Linked DNA regions of Hydrogenispora ethanolica. The protein of the gene in region 2 interacts with the protein of the main gene of each other region in a pairwise test. Links are inferred from orthologs where the notes say so. Each region holds a gene or a part of one and is shown on either strand. Other genes may lie near its edges. The genes, in order: recJ and EDC14_RS18065.

Region 1 (8,772 bases), on a different replicon or contig from region 2:
TCCTTGCTGAAAAACCTGAAGAACACCCTGCTGGCCAAGGAGGGCTCTCCGATTTCTTCCCTCGATGAGACGCTCCGGAAACAATTGTATCGCTATTTTGAGGCGGAAACAAAAGAATTGGAAGCCTTCCTGGGCAAGGATCTGTCGTTCTGGCGGCAGTAGCCGGGCCCGTTGATTCAAAACTGCTTCTGAAACAGGGCTGTTTGGCGGACGCTCTCATCTGGGCTTCCCGGAATGATTTCCGGGGAGCCCATTTTTTTATGGGGGTAAGTCCGCGCTTTGGGAACCGGGATGTTTTCCCGCAGTGACGGTCCGGATCCATCCATTGGCCCCCCCGAAGGTTCGGCGCGGGTTTGACACCAAACGCCTCTCCCGAAAGTCGCGCAAATTTTGTGCAAAAAGCTCTCAAAGCGATGGATTTCCAAATGTTTCATAATTTTCTGGTCCATGGTTTAATTTTGGTAATATTTGTGCTATATTGGAGAGAGAAAAAACTGTGTAATCCCAGCATTTTGCGAAAGCGTTGACGGGTTTGGAGCGAAAAGCGCGAACGCTTTACCGCGCCTTTCGCGAACAAAGCCGTTTACGCTTTATCAAAATGCTATCGTACAATTTTACGCCATCATTTCCACAAAAAAGCTGTGTCTATCCGGTAGGGGGGTAAATGGGAATGCCGATTGTGTACTGCGGTCGTTCCGGTTCGATCCGAATGGTTCCGCATGGCTTTGCCGATCCGATCGAACTTCGGGAATTGGTCACACTCCATCCTGAATTGTTGCAGGTTGAGACGGAGCCGCCCTTGGCGTTGGTCCGCTCCCATCCGGAGCTGCCGGGGACGGACCCGTTGGATTCGTTGTTCGTCGCTTGGGATGGCCATTTGTCCATCGTCAAGGTCCAGCGGATCGACGACCGTCCGGTCAGCCGCCAATTTTTCGCGCAGGTCTTCGAGTTCATCGCGGAGCTGGCCCGGCTGACCCCGGCCCAGCTGAATCAAAGGCTGGATGGCGCGCTGGAGCAAGCGCTCAGGCAATTCCTGGACGACCCCGACGATGAATACGGCTTGGAAAGTTGCTGGCAGTCTTGCGAATCCTATCTCCGGGCCGGGAAGGTCCGGCTGGTCATGGTGGCCGACCAGGCGCCGGAGGAGCTGATCAAGGCTTTCCAATTCATCCGCGAGCACAGCGATCTGGATGTGCGGCTGGTGGTGATCCGCAGGTATAGCGGAACGGACGGGGAAGCGGTGTACCTGCCGGAAATGGTGGTCTGCGGCGCGGTCAGCGTCGCGCCCATCCGAACTCCGGCCGCGCCGGTCGTCGCCCGTCCCGAGTTTGAGGCGGTGATCGCCGCGTATTCGCGCATCGCCATTGAAGGCTTCGAGCCCCGGGGCAAGGCCGGCCGGTACCGGATTCTGCGGCCGGATTGGTGGCCGCGGGGCATTCATTACGAGTTTTTCGACTATGGCGGGGAGATCGGGGTGGAGATTCACCTGGAAAGCCCCGAAGTGGGTTCTTTGGCTGACATGTTGCGTTCCTTCGAAGGGCAGTTTGCGACGGTCTTTCCGTCCGCGTTTGTCAATTGGGATTCGGCTTGGTCCGAGGGACGGGGCAGGTTGCGGGTGTTGGTCAGTTCCGGGGCGTCGCCCCTGGACGTAGTCGGGGCGATGAAGGTCATGATCAAGCAGACCTGGACCCCGATCAATGACGCCTTGGCGGGATTGGGATTGATCCCGGCCCCCGAAACCGCGGCTCCCGCCGGAACGGGGCCGAACCCCGAACCCGCCAAGCCGGAGGAGCCCCGCTCCAATCAAAAAACCATTACCATCGGCGATCAAAATATCATCATCGAACTGGACCGGCTGAAACAACCGCTCAACCCCGCGGTGACCCCGGAGAAAACCGCTTCGTCCTTCCGGACGCCTCCGCTGGAGCAGGAGGCCGCCTCCCGGCAGGAAGCGGCGCCGTCGGCCGCCGGGGCGCGGGAGAATTCCGCTGCGCCGGTGGAAGTCCAGGAAACCGCCAAATTGCCGGCTGGGATCGGCAACGGCGCCATGCCCGGTTTCATTGAGATCGTGGATGAAAACGGCCGGAGTTCACTGGTGAATCTTTTGAAAATGGGGCACCTGGCTAACTTCGGCGCCCATCCGGTCTCCGCCACAACCTCCCCAGCGGCGGTTTCCCCCGGAGCCCAGGAACCCGAGCCGGCCGCGGCCGAGGACCGTCCCGCGCCTGAACCGGAAATGCCCCGGCCAACGCCGCTCCAAACGGTTGAGTCTTCGCAGAGTAAATCCATTTTGCCGGAGATTTTCCCGTCCGGGCAGTCGGGCGAGCGTCCCTCGCCTCCGGCCCCGCCCGAGAACGAGGGCCTGGTTTCGCTCCGGCGCAGTTCGCGGCAGTTGGAAGAGCTGCTCAGCAAATTGGAAGGGATCTGAGTGTGAACCGCACCGGACGGCCGGCGCCGATCCCGGCTTGGGTGCAGGAAATACGGGAATGGCATCCGGTTTCGCAAATCTTCGGGAGCGGAACCTGGAGGAATAAGAAAAGAGCCTTTTCGCGAAGGCTCTTTTCTATTTGTGTAGTCCCGTACCGACGCGAGGGCTCCGCAAGCCCCAATTGCGGCGCGGAGGCAACGGCGCGTCCGTGCTTCAGTGATTTTTCCTACTTTTACTTAAAGCGTTTTGGGGATGAGCTGATTCCGCTGCTCCGAATGGACCAATCCCGTCTCGAAGCAGACGATCTGATCAAACATCATGGTGTAAAATTTGGCTTTCTCCACGTACCGCCGGGTTTCCTGGTAAGGGGGAACCCCCCGGTAACGGATGACGGCCTCGGGCCCGGCGTTGTAGGCGGCGATGGCCAACTCCATGGAGCCAAACCGGGTCAGTAAGTTTTGCAGATAGTAGGCGCCGACTTCGATGTTTTTTTGCTTGTTGCGCCAGTCGGCGAGCTTGTCAGGGGTCAATTGCATCAGGCCGCGGCAACCTCTGGGGCTGATCACATCGGAGCGGTACTTGCTCTCAATACCGATGACGATCGCCACCAGGACCGGATCGAAAGTGCTCATGATGGCGGCATGGATCTCCGGATCGCGATTATTGAAAAACCCCATCACCATCGATACCTTGGCCGCGGTATACTGCCGCCGGTCCGTTTGGGTTTCGTTGTTCCAGACATTCAAAGTCCAGTATGCGCAGGAGAGAATGAACAAAAGAAGGAGCGCAATCAGAAGTTTGTGACGAGAGACATTCGAACGGGATAGTTTATCGGATAGTTTCATGAACGATTCCTGCCTTTTTAGGCGGTTTTGCAATTATTTCATCATTTGACCTGCTTTTGGGTTAAGCGAGGTTTTCATCAACACCTGCCATTAATTTCTAGAAACTAATAATAATTGCAAAACACCGCTTTTTTTAAGCCGGGACGACACTTTTTTCAGTATAACCAAAGGAATTGCAGTATGTCAACACTGAGTCCGTGTTGCAAGGTCTACCCTCCAGCTTAGGCAAAGATGAAATTTTGGTTACGGACTTTGGATGGGGATTCATGTCGTTGCATGTAAAATAAAAGTATGGGATCCGGAAGGTAGATTTTAAAATAATGTCGAACAATATTACTAAAAATTTCTGATTGAATGATTCGGGATGGTTCTATAAACTATATACGATGAGCAAAAATGCTTCAATAAGGTTTTATTTCCAAAAGTTCTCCAGCCGTTGAACGGCGCGGATTTTTGAAACAGGCGAAGTGGGCTGATCCCTATATCGGCTATGAACAAGAAGGAGTGGTGGCTGTGGAAGAGGAGATTCGTCAGATTGCGGCGCGGATTAAAGAGTTGCGGGAAATATTCGAGGTTCCGCTGGACGTTCTGGCCAAAGAATGCGAGGTCCCCGTGGAACTATACCGGGAATACGAGGGCGGCGAGCGGGATATTCCGGTCAGCGTCCTGATGCGGATTGCGCACCGGTTCAATATCGAATTGGCGAGCCTGATCACAGGCGAAGAACCACGGCTGCGACTCTACGCCCTGACCCGGAAGGGAAAAGGCGTATCGGTGGAGCGGCGCAAGGACTACAAATATCAAAGCCTGGCTTATAATTTCGCCCATAAGAAAGCGGAGCCGTTTCTGGTCACGGTGGAGCCGGAGCCGAAAGATTCCCCCATCCACATGAACAGCCACCCCGGCCAGGAATTCAACTATGTTTTGGAGGGTTCCATCCGGGTGATGCTGGAAGAGCACGAAGTGATCCTGAATGAAGGGGATTCGCTTTATTTTGACTCCGGGGTGCCGCACGGCATGAAAGCTTTGCATGGCAAGACCGCTAAATTTTTAGCCATCATTTTTTGAGAGGAAGAGAACAGATGCTGTTACATAAGTATACCAGCGGGGAGTATCACTCTTACGAGGAGTTCCGCGAGAATTTTGAGATTAAGGTTCCGGACAACTTCAACTTCGCCTATGACGTCGTCGATGAACTGGCGGAACAATCCCCTGACAAGGTGGCGATCGTCTGGTGTAACGACCAGGGGGAGGAACGCAACTTTACCTTCGCCGATCTCAAATTTTACAGCGACAAGGCTGCCAATTTCTTTCGCAGCGCCGGGATCGGCAAGGGCGATCCGGTGATGTTGGTCCTAAAACGCCGCCATGAATTCTGGTATAGCTTGTTGGCGTTGCATAAGATCGGCGCCATCGCCGTCCCCGCCACCCACCTTTTGACCGCCAAGGACTTTGTCTACCGGAATAATGCCGCCGATATCAAAATGATCGTCTGCGTCGCCAGCCCCGAAGTGATCGAGCATGTCGAGAAGGCGCAAGGCGATTCGCCATCCTTGCAAACCAAGGTCCTGGTCGGCGGGTCCCGGGAAGGCTGGTTGGACTTTGACGCGGAGATGGCGAAGGCCGACTCCCATTTTGAGAAGCCGACCGGAGAAGCGATGACCCGGAACGACAATATTTCCTTATTATATTTCACCTCCGGGACCACCGCCTTTCCCAAGATGGTCCGGCATAATTTCACCTATCCGCTGGGACATATCGTCACGGCCAAGTATTGGCAGAATGTGGAGGATGGCGGCTTGCACCTGACGGTCTCCGAAACCGGCTGGGCCAAGTCGGTCTGGGGAAAAATTTATGGGCAATGGCTGGCCGGCAGCGCGGTCTTCGTCTATGACTTCGAGAAGTTCATCCCCAGAGATCTGTTGGCGATGGTCGCCAAACACGGCGTGACCACGTTTTGCGCGCCGCCCACCATCTACCGGTATCTGATCAAAGAGGACCTTTCCCAATTCGATCTCTCGAAATTGAAATACTGCGTCGTCGCCGGCGAACCGCTCAATCCGGAGATCTATAACCAGTTTCTCAAGCTGACCGGGATCAAATTGCGGGAAGGATACGGACAAACCGAGTGCACCATGGCGGTGGGGACATTCCCCTGGATGGAGCCGCGCCCCGGCTCGATGGGCAAGCCCTCCCCCGGATATGAAGTGGATATCGTCGATGAGGAAGGCCGCTCCTGCGAAGTGGGCGAAGTGGGCGAGATCATCTTCCGGACCGACATTTACACGCCGGTGGGCATCTTTGACGGCTACTACCGCGACCGCGAGATGACCGAAAGCGTTTGGCACGACGGCGTGTATCACACCCGCGATACCGCCTGGCGGGATGAGGACGGCTATTTTTGGTTCGTCGGCCGGACCGATGACGTCATTAAGAGTTCGGGTTACCGGATCGGGCCGTTTGAAGTCGAGAGCGCCCTGATTGAGCATCCGGCGGTCCTGGAGTGCGCCGTCACCGGCGTTCCCGACCCGCTGCGGGGCCAGATCGTCAAGGCGACCGTGGTGCTGACCAAGAACTACCAGCCCGGCGAGGAGCTGGTGAAGGAGCTTCAGGAGCACGTCAAACGGGTCACCGCGCCCTACAAATACCCCCGGGTCATTGAGTTCGTGGCGGAGCTCCCCAAAACGATCAGCGGGAAGATCCGGCGGGTGGAGATCCGCGAGAAGGACCGGACCGAGGCGTAGGGCGGCTGGCCATACCGGTATTTTCAAAAAGAAACGGGACGAGCGATCATCCCGTTTCTTTGATTTGCGGGAAAACTTTGGCCGGTTGCAGGATTTAGCAGGAATGTGTCTAATCATGACGAATAATCTTTAAACAGTCGGCGTGACGGACGATTCCGCCGGCTCTTGTTATATGTTGCAAGCGGTTTTTTGGATTTGAAATCCCGTTTTATGCCAATACTTAAATAAAGCGTATGCTCCCTAAAAGCGTTGTAATAAATCCTGTCCGAAGGACAGGGTGAATACAAAAGCTCAGAGAAGCAAGGGATAAAGTCGACTTTTTAAACCTTTTCAGGCTGAAGCGGTTGGAAAGAGACTTTAACATGGCTGCTAATTCATCAAACGACAGGACGAAACGATGACCGGAAAAGTATGGCGGATCGCCGCTCATCCTCATAACCTCGCCGACGAATTGGCCGAGCGGCTGGGAATCTCGGCGCTCCTGGCCAGGCTGCTGGTGAACCGGGGTCTCTCCGATCCCCAGGCGGCCCAGCTTTTTCTGGCTCCAACCCTGAATCAGCTGCACGATCCCTTCCAATTCCAAATGATGCAACGGGCGGTGGAACGGATCGGACGGGCCATCCGGGATCAGGAATACGTCCTGATCTATGGCGACTACGACGTGGACGGGATCACCTCCGTCTCGCTGATGATCCGGGTACTGGCCCGGCTCTTGCCGGGAAAACTCCTTTATTATCTGCCCAAGCGGCTGGAAGAAGGATACGGGCTGCATCTCAGCTCCATCGAGAAGGCCCTGGCGCGCGGCGTCGGCCTGATCATCACCGTGGATTGCGGGATCACCGCGGTGGAGGAAGCGGCCTACCTGGCGGAGCGGGGCGTCGATCTGATCATCACCGATCATCACGAGTCCCAGGAGACGCTTCCCGCCGCCTATGCGATTATTGATCCGAAGCTGCCGGGCGAGGGTTATCCATTCCAGCAGCTGGCCGGGGTCGGCGTCGCGTTCAAGCTGCTCCAGGGGGTTGCCACCGCCTTCCCAGAGATCCGGGAACGGCTCTTCAGCAATCTGGATCTGGTGGCCTTTGGGACCGTGGCCGATATCGTGCCGTTGCTCGGCGAAAACCGGGTACTGGTCAAATATGGCTTGATGCAGTTGCAAAAGACGGAAAACATCGGGTTGCAAGCTTTAATTCAGACGGCGGCCCTGGCCGACCGGGCCATCACCAGCGGCCACATCGGATTCGTGTTGGCGCCGCGGGTCAATGCCGCCGGCCGGATGGGCAATCCCAGCATCGGGGTGCGCCTCTTCCTGACCAACGACCCGGTGCAGGCGCTGGATCTCGCCAAGCAGTTGGAGAAGGAGAATCTGAACCGCCAGAGTACCGAGAACCAGGTCCTGACCGAGGCCCAACAGATGCTGGCCGCCGCTCCGGAGCTGGCGGAGGAGTACGGGTTGGTGCTGGCCGGCGAGGGATGGCATCTCGGGGTCATCGGCATTGTGGCATCACGGCTGGTGGAGATCTATAATAAACCAGTGATCCTGATCGGGCTGGACGGGGCCGAGGGCCGGGGGTCCGGCCGCAGCATCCACGGTTTCAACCTGTTCAACGCCATCGATCACTGCAGCGGCCATCTGATCCGCTTTGGCGGCCATGAGTTCGCCGCGGGACTCTCCATCGCCCGGGAACAGATCCCCGGGTTCAGACAGGCATTCCAGGAGTACGCCAAGGCGCATCTGACTCCGGAAAATCTCCGGCCGATGCTGAATATCGAGAGCTTATTGGATCTGAACCGGGTCACGCTGGACCTGGCCAGAGAATTGGAGATGCTGGCGCCGTGCGGGCCGGCCAATCCCACCCCGGTCTTCGGGTGCCGGGCCGTCCGCCTGGTCGACTACAAAGGCGTGGGCGAGAATGGCAAACACCTCAAACTGCGGGTCTCCGACCAACAGGTGACCCGGGAGGGGATCGGCTTCAATCTGGGATTCGTCCTGGATGAGCTGGCCAGCACCAGCGAGTTGGACCTGGCTTTCTCATTGGAGGAGAACCATTGGAACGGCTCGGTTCAGATCCAGCTGAACCTGAAGGATGTCGTGCGACGGGGGAGCGAGTAAGTGGAACCATCAACGTCCTTTGCAGATTTTTTGCAGAGAATCGCCCAGAATCGCGGCGAGGCCGATGCCCTGCGGGTAAAGGCGGCCTATGACTTTGCCTTTGACGCCCATCAAGGCCAGAAACGGGAGTCGGGCGAGGCTTATATCCAGCACCCCTGGGAAGTGGCGAACATCGTTTACGACCTGGGTATGGATACGACTTCGATCGAAGCTTCCCTGCTGCACGACGTGGTTGAGGATACCGGACACGATCTGGAGGAGATCAAAAAACGCTTCGGTTCGGAAGTGGCCCTGCTGGTCGACGGCGTCACCAAGCTCTCCCGCCTGGCCTTCCAAAGCAAGCAGGAACAGCAGATGGAGAACCTGCGCAAGATGTTCCTGGCGATGACTCAGGACCTGCGGGTGATCATCATCAAGCTGGCCGACAGGCTGCATAACATGCGGACCCTCAAAGCCCTTTGCCCCGAGAAGCAACAAAAGATCGCCAAGGAAACCCTGGAGATCTATGCGCCGCTGGCCCATCGAATCGGTATCGGCAAGGTGAAATGGGAGCTGGAGGATCTGGCGCTCCGCTATATCGATCCCGATGCCTACTACGATCTGGTCGGCAAGGTCGCCAAAAAGCGGCAGGAGCGGGAAGGC
Region 2 (8,792 bases):
CAGCAACATCTGGAGGGGCGTCTTCCGGATGACCGCCCGGAGGCGGCGCAGCCGGACCCAAGGGTCCTCCTTGAGAAAACGGAGCGCGCTGTCGAAGGTGGCGCCGCCCCAGGCCTCCAGCGAATAGTATCCCACCTCGTCGAGGGCCTCGGCCACCGCCATCATCTCTTCGGTCTTCATCCGGGTCGCCCACAGCGATTGGTGGGCATCCCGAAAGATGGTCTCGGTAATTCGAACCGGTCCCGCCATACTCGTCACCTCTCCCTTCCGTCCTGTCCGCAGCGGCTTACGAGCGGAGGATGATCATCGCGTCTCCCACGTTGACGCTGGAACCCTCATTGACCCGGATGGCTTTGACAGTTCCGGCTTGAGGAGCCACGATCTCATTCTCCATCTTCAAAGCTTCCAGCGTCAGCAACACCTGGCCGTAGCGGACCGCCTGCCCGGGCTGGACCTTGATCGAAAGGATCGTGCCCGCCAAAGGGGCGGTCACCGTCTGATCGCCCGCCTCGATTGCAGTTTCCGCCGGCTCCGCCGGTCCAATGGCAGGCTGCGCCGGACCGGGAGGGGGCGCCACTTCGGAGACTGCCGAAGCCTCGCTGGCGACGCGCTCCACATGGGCTTGGGCCGCGCCAGTCTCTTCGACCGTCACCTCAAATATCTTGCCATTGACAGTAACTCGAAAACTCTGCATCCAATGACCTCCATTCGCATCGCGAACCCGCGATTGATGAATCGCGCCGGCTTGTCCGATATCTCCGACGATATTAGAGTATTAAGGAATCACCCGAATCTTCATCGTGGCCCGTTTCTCCTCGGGCAACAGTTTGGCCATGACCGCCATGACCGCCGCCAGCTCCTCTTCGGAGCAGCCGGGATCCGGAGCGTTGCCCGCCGGGGCCGCGGCCGGAGTTTCCTTCCCAGGCTGCAACGCGCCGACCGCTTCGATGAGCCGGTTCACCCCGGCCAGCAGCATCACCAAACAAACGGCGGACACCCCGCAGCAAACCAAAACCGTCCACTGAAAAATTTCCTGTCTCATTCGGATTCCTCGCTTTATTCCCTATGATTGGCTGGAATCGTATACGATATCCCGGGGCGGTACACTTTAACTATACTCAGATCCCGCGACCGGCGCAAGCTGTTTATGGAGCCGTGACCCCGTTTATTGGAAATTTATCGGCGACTTCTGATGACAGCCTGCGATTCTTATGATAAATTAAATTTAGGTTTCCGTAAATTTCGCGGCGGAGGTTACCATGTCTGATCTTTTCATCGGCCTCACCCATCTTAGTATGGGGAATCTGATCATGTTTCTACTCGCCGGTCTCCTCATTTATCTGGCGATTGCCAAGGACTACGAGCCGATGCTGCTGTTGCCCATCGGTTTCGGGGCTATTCTGGCCAATATTCCGTTCTCTTCGGCGGTGGGGCCCGACGGATTTTTGACCCTTCTGTACAAGACCTGCATTGAATCGGAGCTCTTCCCGGTGCTGATTTTCATCGCGGTGGGCGCGATGATCGATTTCGGCCCGCTGCTGCAGAACCCGTTCATGCTCTTCTTCGGCGCCGCGGCCCAGTTCGGCATCTTCGCCACGATGCTCATCGCGATCGTCTGCGGCTTCAGCCTGAAAGAGGCCGCCGCCATCGGCATCATCGGCGCCGCCGACGGCCCGACCTCCATCTACGTGGCCACCAAGTTCGCCAAGAATCTGCTGGCGCCGATCTCGGTGGCGGCCTATTCCTACATGTCGCTGGTTCCCATCATCCAGCCGCCGGTGATCAAATTTCTGACCAGCCGCCAGGAGAGGCTGATCCGGATGGAATCGCCCCGGCAGGGACAAGTTCCGCAGATCGTCAAGATCCTTTTCCCGATCCTGGTCACGCTGATCGCCGGCATCTTCGCGCCGATCAGCGTCGCCCTGGTGGGCTCGTTGATGTTCGGCAACCTGATCCGGGAATGCGGCGTGCTGGACCGGCTCTCCAAGACCGCCCAGCATGAGCTGGCCAACCTGGTGACCATCCTCCTGGGGATCACCATCGGTTCGTCCATGGAGGCGCTGCATTTCCTGAACTACAAGACCTTGCTGATCATGGCCATGGGCGCGGTGGCCTTCGTTTTTGACACTGCCGGTGGAGTCTGGTTCGCCCAGGGCCTCAATCTTTTCTTGAAGCAAAAAGTCAATCCGATGATCGGCGCCGCCGGGATCTCGGCCTTTCCCATGTCCGCCCGGGTGATTCAGCGCCTGGCCCAGCAGGAAGACCCGACCAACTTCGTCTTGATGCAGGCGGTCAGCGCCAATGTCGCCGGACAGCTCGGCTCGGTGGTGGCCGGCGGCTTGCTGCTGGCGATCATCCCGGCGCTTTTGTTACGATAGGACGAAATCAATCCGTTAATCACTTCATCATGGCCGGCTTTCGGGACATGATGCGTAGCTGCTGATCAGATATAGGAAGGTGAGACGATGCAGGAAAATTTGGTGAGAGGCCTCCTGGCCACCCTCTACGGCATGGCCGGCGTTTTTCTGGTGCTCATCCTCTTTTATGGCGTGGCCCGGCTGTTGCTCTGGGCCGCGCTGAAGCGCCCGCCAAAAGAGGAACCCTAGGATTCACCGTCCGGCCGGAACCAAAAGGCATTCCGTACGGCTCATCCGGGAAATTGGTTGAACTAATACCGGCGGAAAATCCGCCGCGAGGAGCCCGGGATCCGGAGGCTTCTTCCCCGTCACTCCTTCCCGGTCCGGCGGAACGGGGTCCGAAGCCTCCGGAAAGGCCGACATCGACTTCGAAAGATGCTCCGGGCGCTCCGGAAGGGCCTCCGCGGGGCTGAGGCGCTCGTCCGCAAGCCTCGGACGATCCGCCGGGTGCTCCGGACGGCCTTCCCGGGACTTCGGCGGTTCGTCCCGGAGCTTCGGAACAACTCGCCGGGCTACTCCGGCTGATCCAGGTAAAATTCCCCCCGGATCATCAAGCGGCCGTTGCCGCCGATGGACACCCGAATGCCGTCCTGGCTCCTTTGGGCATGAATCTCGATGACGCAAGGCATATTGACGATATTCCCCTGCTCCGCCCGGAGCCGGATCGCGGTTTCGCCGCGGTAATAGTGCCTGAGCAGATAAGCGCCCAAGGCGCCGTTGCCCACGCCACAGCCGGGATCCTCCAGGCCTTCGCGCGGACAAATGTTGCGGGTATGCAGGTCCTTTTGGGGGTCGAGCGTTTCCGGGGTGAACAGCTGCGCCTCGCGGATGCCCAGTCCGGCGCAGAAACTCTTTAGCGGGAGGATCCGCCGTTCCGCCCGGAACAATGCCTCGAGCGTCCGCAGCGGGACGATGAGATGGCCCAGCCCGGTATGGACCGGCTGGACCGGCAGGTCGGGCAGGAGATCTTCCAACCGCAATCCGAAGAGTTCAGCGACGGCGGCCCGGTCATCCAGGGGCGGCAAAAATTCCGGCCGCGGCTGTTCCATGACCACCACCGGACCCCGCTCGTTTCGGGCGACGGTCACCCGTTGAATCCCCGCCCCAGTCCGGATCCGGTAATCCCGGTCTGCGGCCATCGGGAGCCGCCCCTGCTCGATCAGCGCCAGAACTGCGGCCACGGTGGGATGACCCGCCACCGGGAGTTCCTGAACCGGGGTGAAATAGCGGAAGCGCAGATCGGCGCCGGTTTCGGCCGCCGGAAGGACAAAAACCGTCTCCACCAGATTCAGCTGTCTGGCAATGGCCTGCATTTGCGCGTCAGTCAAACCGGAAGCATCGGGCAGCACCGCCGCGGGATTCCCGCCGAAGGCCTGTTCCGCGAAACTATTGACGACCAAAAATTCTTTCCGCAATGGATTCTCCTTCGATTGAAGCTGACATCATCTTCCCGGCCCGGGATCCGGATCCCCCGCTCCCCGGCTCCCCAGATCGGCCTTCATCGGTACAAAGCGGATGCCGTCCCGTTCCTGTTCCGCCCCGAGTTTCTGGAAGCCCAGCTTTTCGTAGACGGTAACCGCATACGGGGATGAATTGACCGTCAGCTGCCGGGCAGCCCCGGGGCGCGTCTCCAGCTCCCGGATTGCCCGCCCGACCAGTCCGCGGGCGATCCCCCGCCGCTGCCACGCTTCGGCCACGAATAAGAGCGAAATGTGTTTCTCCTCGCGCAGGGCGATGACGCCGACGAGCTCCGGGCCAGCCTTGGCTGTCCAGACCCGGTCGGCGCCGCCATCGTACCGCTCCCGGATTTTGGCGGACGCCACATACTCTTGGAAGGTCCGCCGTCCCTGTGCGACATAATCCGGAGCCACGAACTTGTCGAAGACCTTCATGACCAGCTCGTAGATAAGCTGTTCTTCTCCGGGCTTGAACGGCTCATAGGCTAACTCGATCAGCGGGACGCACCTTCTTTCTTTCGGTCATCATCGGATTCTTACCAATGGCGTGAGAATAAAAAGCCATCATTTCTTCAGCTTCGACAATGCTTCAGCCAGCGCCGTATTGAGCGGACCCTGGTCCTGCTGCCGGTTCAGGAACTGATTCACCTCGCGCTTATTGGCCTTGCCCTTCTCTTCTTCCCGGCGCTTGGTGAAAGCGGACAGCTTCTCGCGATAGCCGCAGCTGCAGCTGAAGATCTTGTTTTCCCCTTCGCCGCGCAGTTCCAGCTGCTTATGGCACTGCGGGCAACGGGCGTTGGAGGTGAGCGAGACGTTCTGCCGGTAGCCGCATTCCCGGTCCTGACAGACCAGCATCTCGCCGCGCTTCCCTTTGACTTGCAGCAGGTATTTGCCGCATTCCGGGCATTTGACGCGGGTCAGGTTATCATGCCGGTACGATTGGCCGCTGCCGGCCACGGTCGTCACCAGACGGGCGGCATAGTCGCGGATCCCGGCCATGAATTGGCGCCGCTCGGCCCGGCCTTTGCTGATCTGGGTCAACTGCTGCTCCCACTGGGCGGTCAGTTCGGCCGATCTCAGCTCCGGCGGGACCAGGCCAATCAGTTGGATGCCCTTGGAGGTCGGAACGATGGACTTGCCTTGCCGCTCCATATAGAAGGAGTTGAACAGTTTTTCGATGATCTCGGCCCGGGTGGCCGGCGTGCCCAGCCCGCTGCTGTTGTCCAGGGCCTCCCGGAGCTCGCGGTCCTCGATCCCCTTGCCCGGATGCTCCATGGCCGAGAGCAAGGTCGCCTCGGTATAGCGGGCCGGCGGCTTGGTGGTGCCGGCGACCGTTTTGACGGTGAGCAGCTTTAGCCGCTCCCCCTGGCGCAGTTCGGGCAGGGACTGCTCCGGCGCTTCGTCGTCCCCGGCCTCATCCGGCGCGGCCCCGCCGTCTTCCATCGCCCGCCAGCCTTTGGCCCTGACGCTCTTGCCTTGGGCGGCGAAGAACTCTCCGGCGGCCTCGACCCTGAGAGTGGTCTGCTCATATTCGAAAGGCGGCGAAAGCACCGCCAGAAACCGTTTGACGATCAGATCATAGATCTTCGTCTCCTCCGGGCTGAGTTTGCTCAAGAAAACCGGCTCTTCGGTGGGGATGATGGCATGGTGGTCGCTGACCTTGGCATTGTCGACCAGGCGCTTGGTGACCGTCAGCTTCTGGCCCAGAATCCGCCGGGCTTGCTCGGCATAGGGCCCGGTGGCAATGGCCTTCAGCCGTTCGGGCAGGGTCGGCACGATATCCTCGCTCAAGTACCGGGAATCGGTCCGGGGATAGGTCACCAGCTTGTGCCGCTCATAAAGCTGCTGCATCACGGCGGAGGTCGTTTTGGCGGAGAAGCCGTACCGCCGGTTGGCGTCCCGCTGCAGCTCGGTCAGGTCATAGGCCAAGGGCGGCGGTTCTTTCTTGGCTTCTTTTTTCAGCTCTACAATGGTCCCGGTCTGGCCGGAGGTTTTGGCGGCGAGCGCCTCGGCCCGCCCTTTATCGAAGAGCCGGGTCTGGCCATTGGCGTCCCGCCATTGCAGGTTGAAGCCTCCCGCCGCGGCTTGCACGGTCCAATACGCTTTGGGCACGAACCGCTTGATCTCGTTCTCCCGCTCCACCACCAGGGCCAGGGTCGGGGTCTGAACCCGGCCGGCCGAGAGTTGGGCATTGTATTTGCAGGTGAGCGCCCGGGTGACATTCAGTCCCACCAGCCAGTCGGCCTCGGCCCGGCATTCGGCGGCGGCGTATAGTCGCTCATACTCCCGGCCCGGCTTGAGATTTTGAAAGCCTTCCTTGATGGCCCGTTCGGTCTGGGAGGAGATCCACAGCCGTTTAATGGGCTTGCGCCAACCCGCTTTCTGAATGATCCAGCGGGCCACCAGCTCGCCCTCGCGGCCGGCATCGGTGGCGATGACCAATTCGTCGAGATCCGGCTGCTTCATCAAATCCTTGACCGCCTTGAACTGGCGGGCGGTCTCGCGGATCACCACCAGCTCCATCTTCTCCGGGAGCATCGGCAGGTCCTCGAGGTTCCAGGTCTTATAGCGGTCGTCGTAGGCCTCCGGGTCGGCCAGGGTGACCAGGTGGCCGAGGGCCCAGGAGACGATATAGCGGGGGCCGATCAGGCAGCCGTTCCCCTGCTGGTTGCAGTGCAAGATCTTCGCGATTTCGCGGCCGACCGAAGGTTTCTCGGCCAGGACCAGGGTTTTGGACATGGGTTACGCTCCATTCTTGATGTATCATTTTTGGCAATTGACTTTTTCCTGAAATCAAACTGCTGTTTCTGTCTTTCAAGTTATCAAGCCTAAAATACCAGTTCCAGCCTTCCCAGCCTCTCTCGGACCGCGGCGATGACCCTTTTTTCCGCCTCATCGCCATCGGCTTCAAAGGTCACCGAGAAGCGGAGGTACGCTCCGGCGTCGTCCCAGGGTACCGTGGAGATCAGCGCCTCCTTGATCAGGTACTCCGCGGCGGCCTCGGCGTTCTCAAAGACCAGTCCCGAGCGGGTTCCCTTGGGGGCCGGAACGTAACAATAGAACGAACCCCTGGGCTTGTGGGCCGCGAAGCCCAGCTCGCGCAGTGCCGCCACCAGCAGATTGTGCCGGCGCGAATACCGCTCGCAATTGGCCGCGGTCAACTCAGGATGCTGCAGCGCATAGATGCCGGCCTTTTGAATGGCGCGGAACTGGCCGGAGTCGGTATTGTCCTTGACAGTCCCGTAGGCCTGAATGATCCGGGGATGGCCGGCCACAAAGGCCAGCCGCCAGCCGGTCATGTTGAAAGCCTTGGAAAGCGAATGCACTTCCACTCCGACATCCATGGCGCCGTCCACCGCCAAGAAACTCAAAGGCTGATACCCGTCGAAGGTCAGCGCGGCATAGGCGGCATCGGAGATCACAAAGATATTGTTTTGGCGGGCGAACCGCACCACGCTCTGATAAAACTCACGAGTCGCCACCTGGCCGGTGGGATTGTTGGGATAATTGATGTAGAGGAGTTTCGCCTTTTTCAACACCGGGGCGGGGATCGCCGAAAAGTCGGGATAAAACTGGTTCTCGGGAAGCAACGGCAGATGATACGTATCGCCGCCGAGGTACCGGGTATAGGTGGCGGTCACCGGATATCCGGGAAAGGTGGTCAGCGCGATCTCGCCCGGATTCACCAGGCACAGCGGCAGCATGGCCAGGATCGGCTTGGAGCCGATGCCATGGATGATATTCGCGCGGGTCAAATTCTTGACGCCATAAACCCGGTCCATATAGCCGGCGGCCGCGTCTTGAAACTCGCCGATCCCGTTATCCGAATACCAGCGGTTCTCCGGCTTTCCGGCTTCCTCGGCCAACACCGCGACGAGGCGCGGGTCGGCCGGCCGGTCGGGTTCGCCGACGCCCATGTCGATTAAAGGGAGGAAGGGTTTGCTGGCTCGCGCCTCTTGCTTGGCCTGCTTGATCCGGACGAACTTATAAACCGTGGTGGACTTGCCAAAATTCCTGCCCCCCAAACGCTCGGCAATCTTGTCGTCGATAAAATCCATGGCGGACCTCCGTGAGTTTTTTGCCGCACTGGCGGCTCCTTATCTCTTCTGGCCGACCAACAGGAATAACGGATATTGTTTCTCCCGTCCGTCGCGATCTTGTTTCACGATAGTGTGACAGATTTTGCTCCGAAGCTTGGTGAAACCGATTTCCCGCAAGGTCGCCGACAGCTCCCGAACGTCAAAGCCATGATGGCCCGTAAAGCCGGGACCGTGGAACGTGCCGTCTTCCTTGTCCAGATCCGCGATGCACAATGTGCCTTCCGGATGCAACATTTCGTAAAAGGACTGCAAAACGTCGTTCAGCGGCTTGATATGGTGCAAGGCCATCAACGTGTAAACCACATCAAACTTGAGCTCCGGCAGCTCCGCGGCGGTTAGATCGATTGGGAGGGGGTGCATGTTGGCGATCCGGAGCGTTTGAATCTTCTGCTCGGCCACGGACAACATCCCCGCCGAACTGTCCCCCAGCCAAATTTCGCGCATAAACGGTTGCAGGTAGAAACTTAACAGCCCCGTGCCGCAACCGTATTCAAAGCCCGTCATCCTTTCGAGGTCCGGGATCTCCCGCGCCATTTCCATGGCCACTACGCTGGCCCGCTTGCGGCGCTTGGGATCTTCATCCCAACGCAAAGCCAGTTCATCGAAATTCTCCACCGATTTGATCCTCCGCTAAAAAACTTCGGATATGATGAGGGAAACTTTTAAATTACAGTCTTCTGTCCTTCACAGCGGCAAATTTCATTTTGGGCATGATCGAGCGAGCCGACCATGCCCAAAACGGAATCCAACTCAAAATCGTTGCGGTATCGGCCGGATTCAGGGATACAACTCCCGATACTTGTTCTTTAAATACCGCA

Evidence for each region.
Region 1: the proteins of EDC14_RS18065 (region 2) and recJ interact in binary tests that used the Escherichia coli proteins (3 or more experiments, as listed by UniProt). The link is inferred for Hydrogenispora ethanolica from one-to-one orthologs.

Annotation. Positions count from the first base shown.
Region 1 is NZ_SLUN01000017.1:9,935-18,706, reverse strand. What follows is about bases 5,869-8,772. They hold recJ (single-stranded-DNA-specific exonuclease RecJ), read left to right. Parts: upstream 5,869-6,414; coding sequence 6,415-8,130; downstream 8,131-8,772. Other genes in these bases: EDC14_RS14065 (RelA/SpoT family protein), read left to right, coding at 8,131-8,772; EDC14_RS14075 (AMP-binding protein), read left to right, coding at 5,869-6,017. In the rest of the region: EDC14_RS14095 (sulfotransferase family protein), read left to right, coding at 1-162; EDC14_RS14090 (hypothetical protein), read left to right, coding at 671-2,428; EDC14_RS27580 (lytic transglycosylase domain-containing protein), read right to left, coding at 2,665-3,273; EDC14_RS14080 (helix-turn-helix domain-containing protein), read left to right, coding at 3,787-4,341; more of EDC14_RS14075, read left to right, coding at 4,359-5,868. UniProt on the Escherichia coli protein: Single-stranded-DNA-specific exonuclease.
Region 2 is NZ_SLUN01000025.1:51,285-60,076, reverse strand. What follows is about bases 4,027-6,950. They hold EDC14_RS18065 (DNA topoisomerase III), read right to left. Parts: upstream 6,614-6,950; coding sequence 4,439-6,613; downstream 4,027-4,438. Other genes in these bases: EDC14_RS18060 (LL-diaminopimelate aminotransferase), read right to left, coding at 6,703-6,950; EDC14_RS18070 (GNAT family N-acetyltransferase), read right to left, coding at 4,027-4,309. In the rest of the region: EDC14_RS18100 (pyruvate carboxylase subunit B), read right to left, coding at 1-249; EDC14_RS18095 (biotin/lipoyl-containing protein), read right to left, coding at 287-694; EDC14_RS18090 (hypothetical protein), read right to left, coding at 776-1,042; EDC14_RS18085 (sodium ion-translocating decarboxylase subunit beta), read left to right, coding at 1,260-2,378; EDC14_RS18080 (OadG family protein), read left to right, coding at 2,466-2,606; EDC14_RS18075 (PhzF family phenazine biosynthesis protein), read right to left, coding at 2,930-3,832; more of EDC14_RS18070, read right to left, coding at 3,860-4,026; more of EDC14_RS18060, read right to left, coding at 6,951-7,932; EDC14_RS18055 (class I SAM-dependent DNA methyltransferase), read right to left, coding at 7,972-8,589; EDC14_RS18050 (carboxypeptidase M32), read right to left, coding at 8,752-8,792.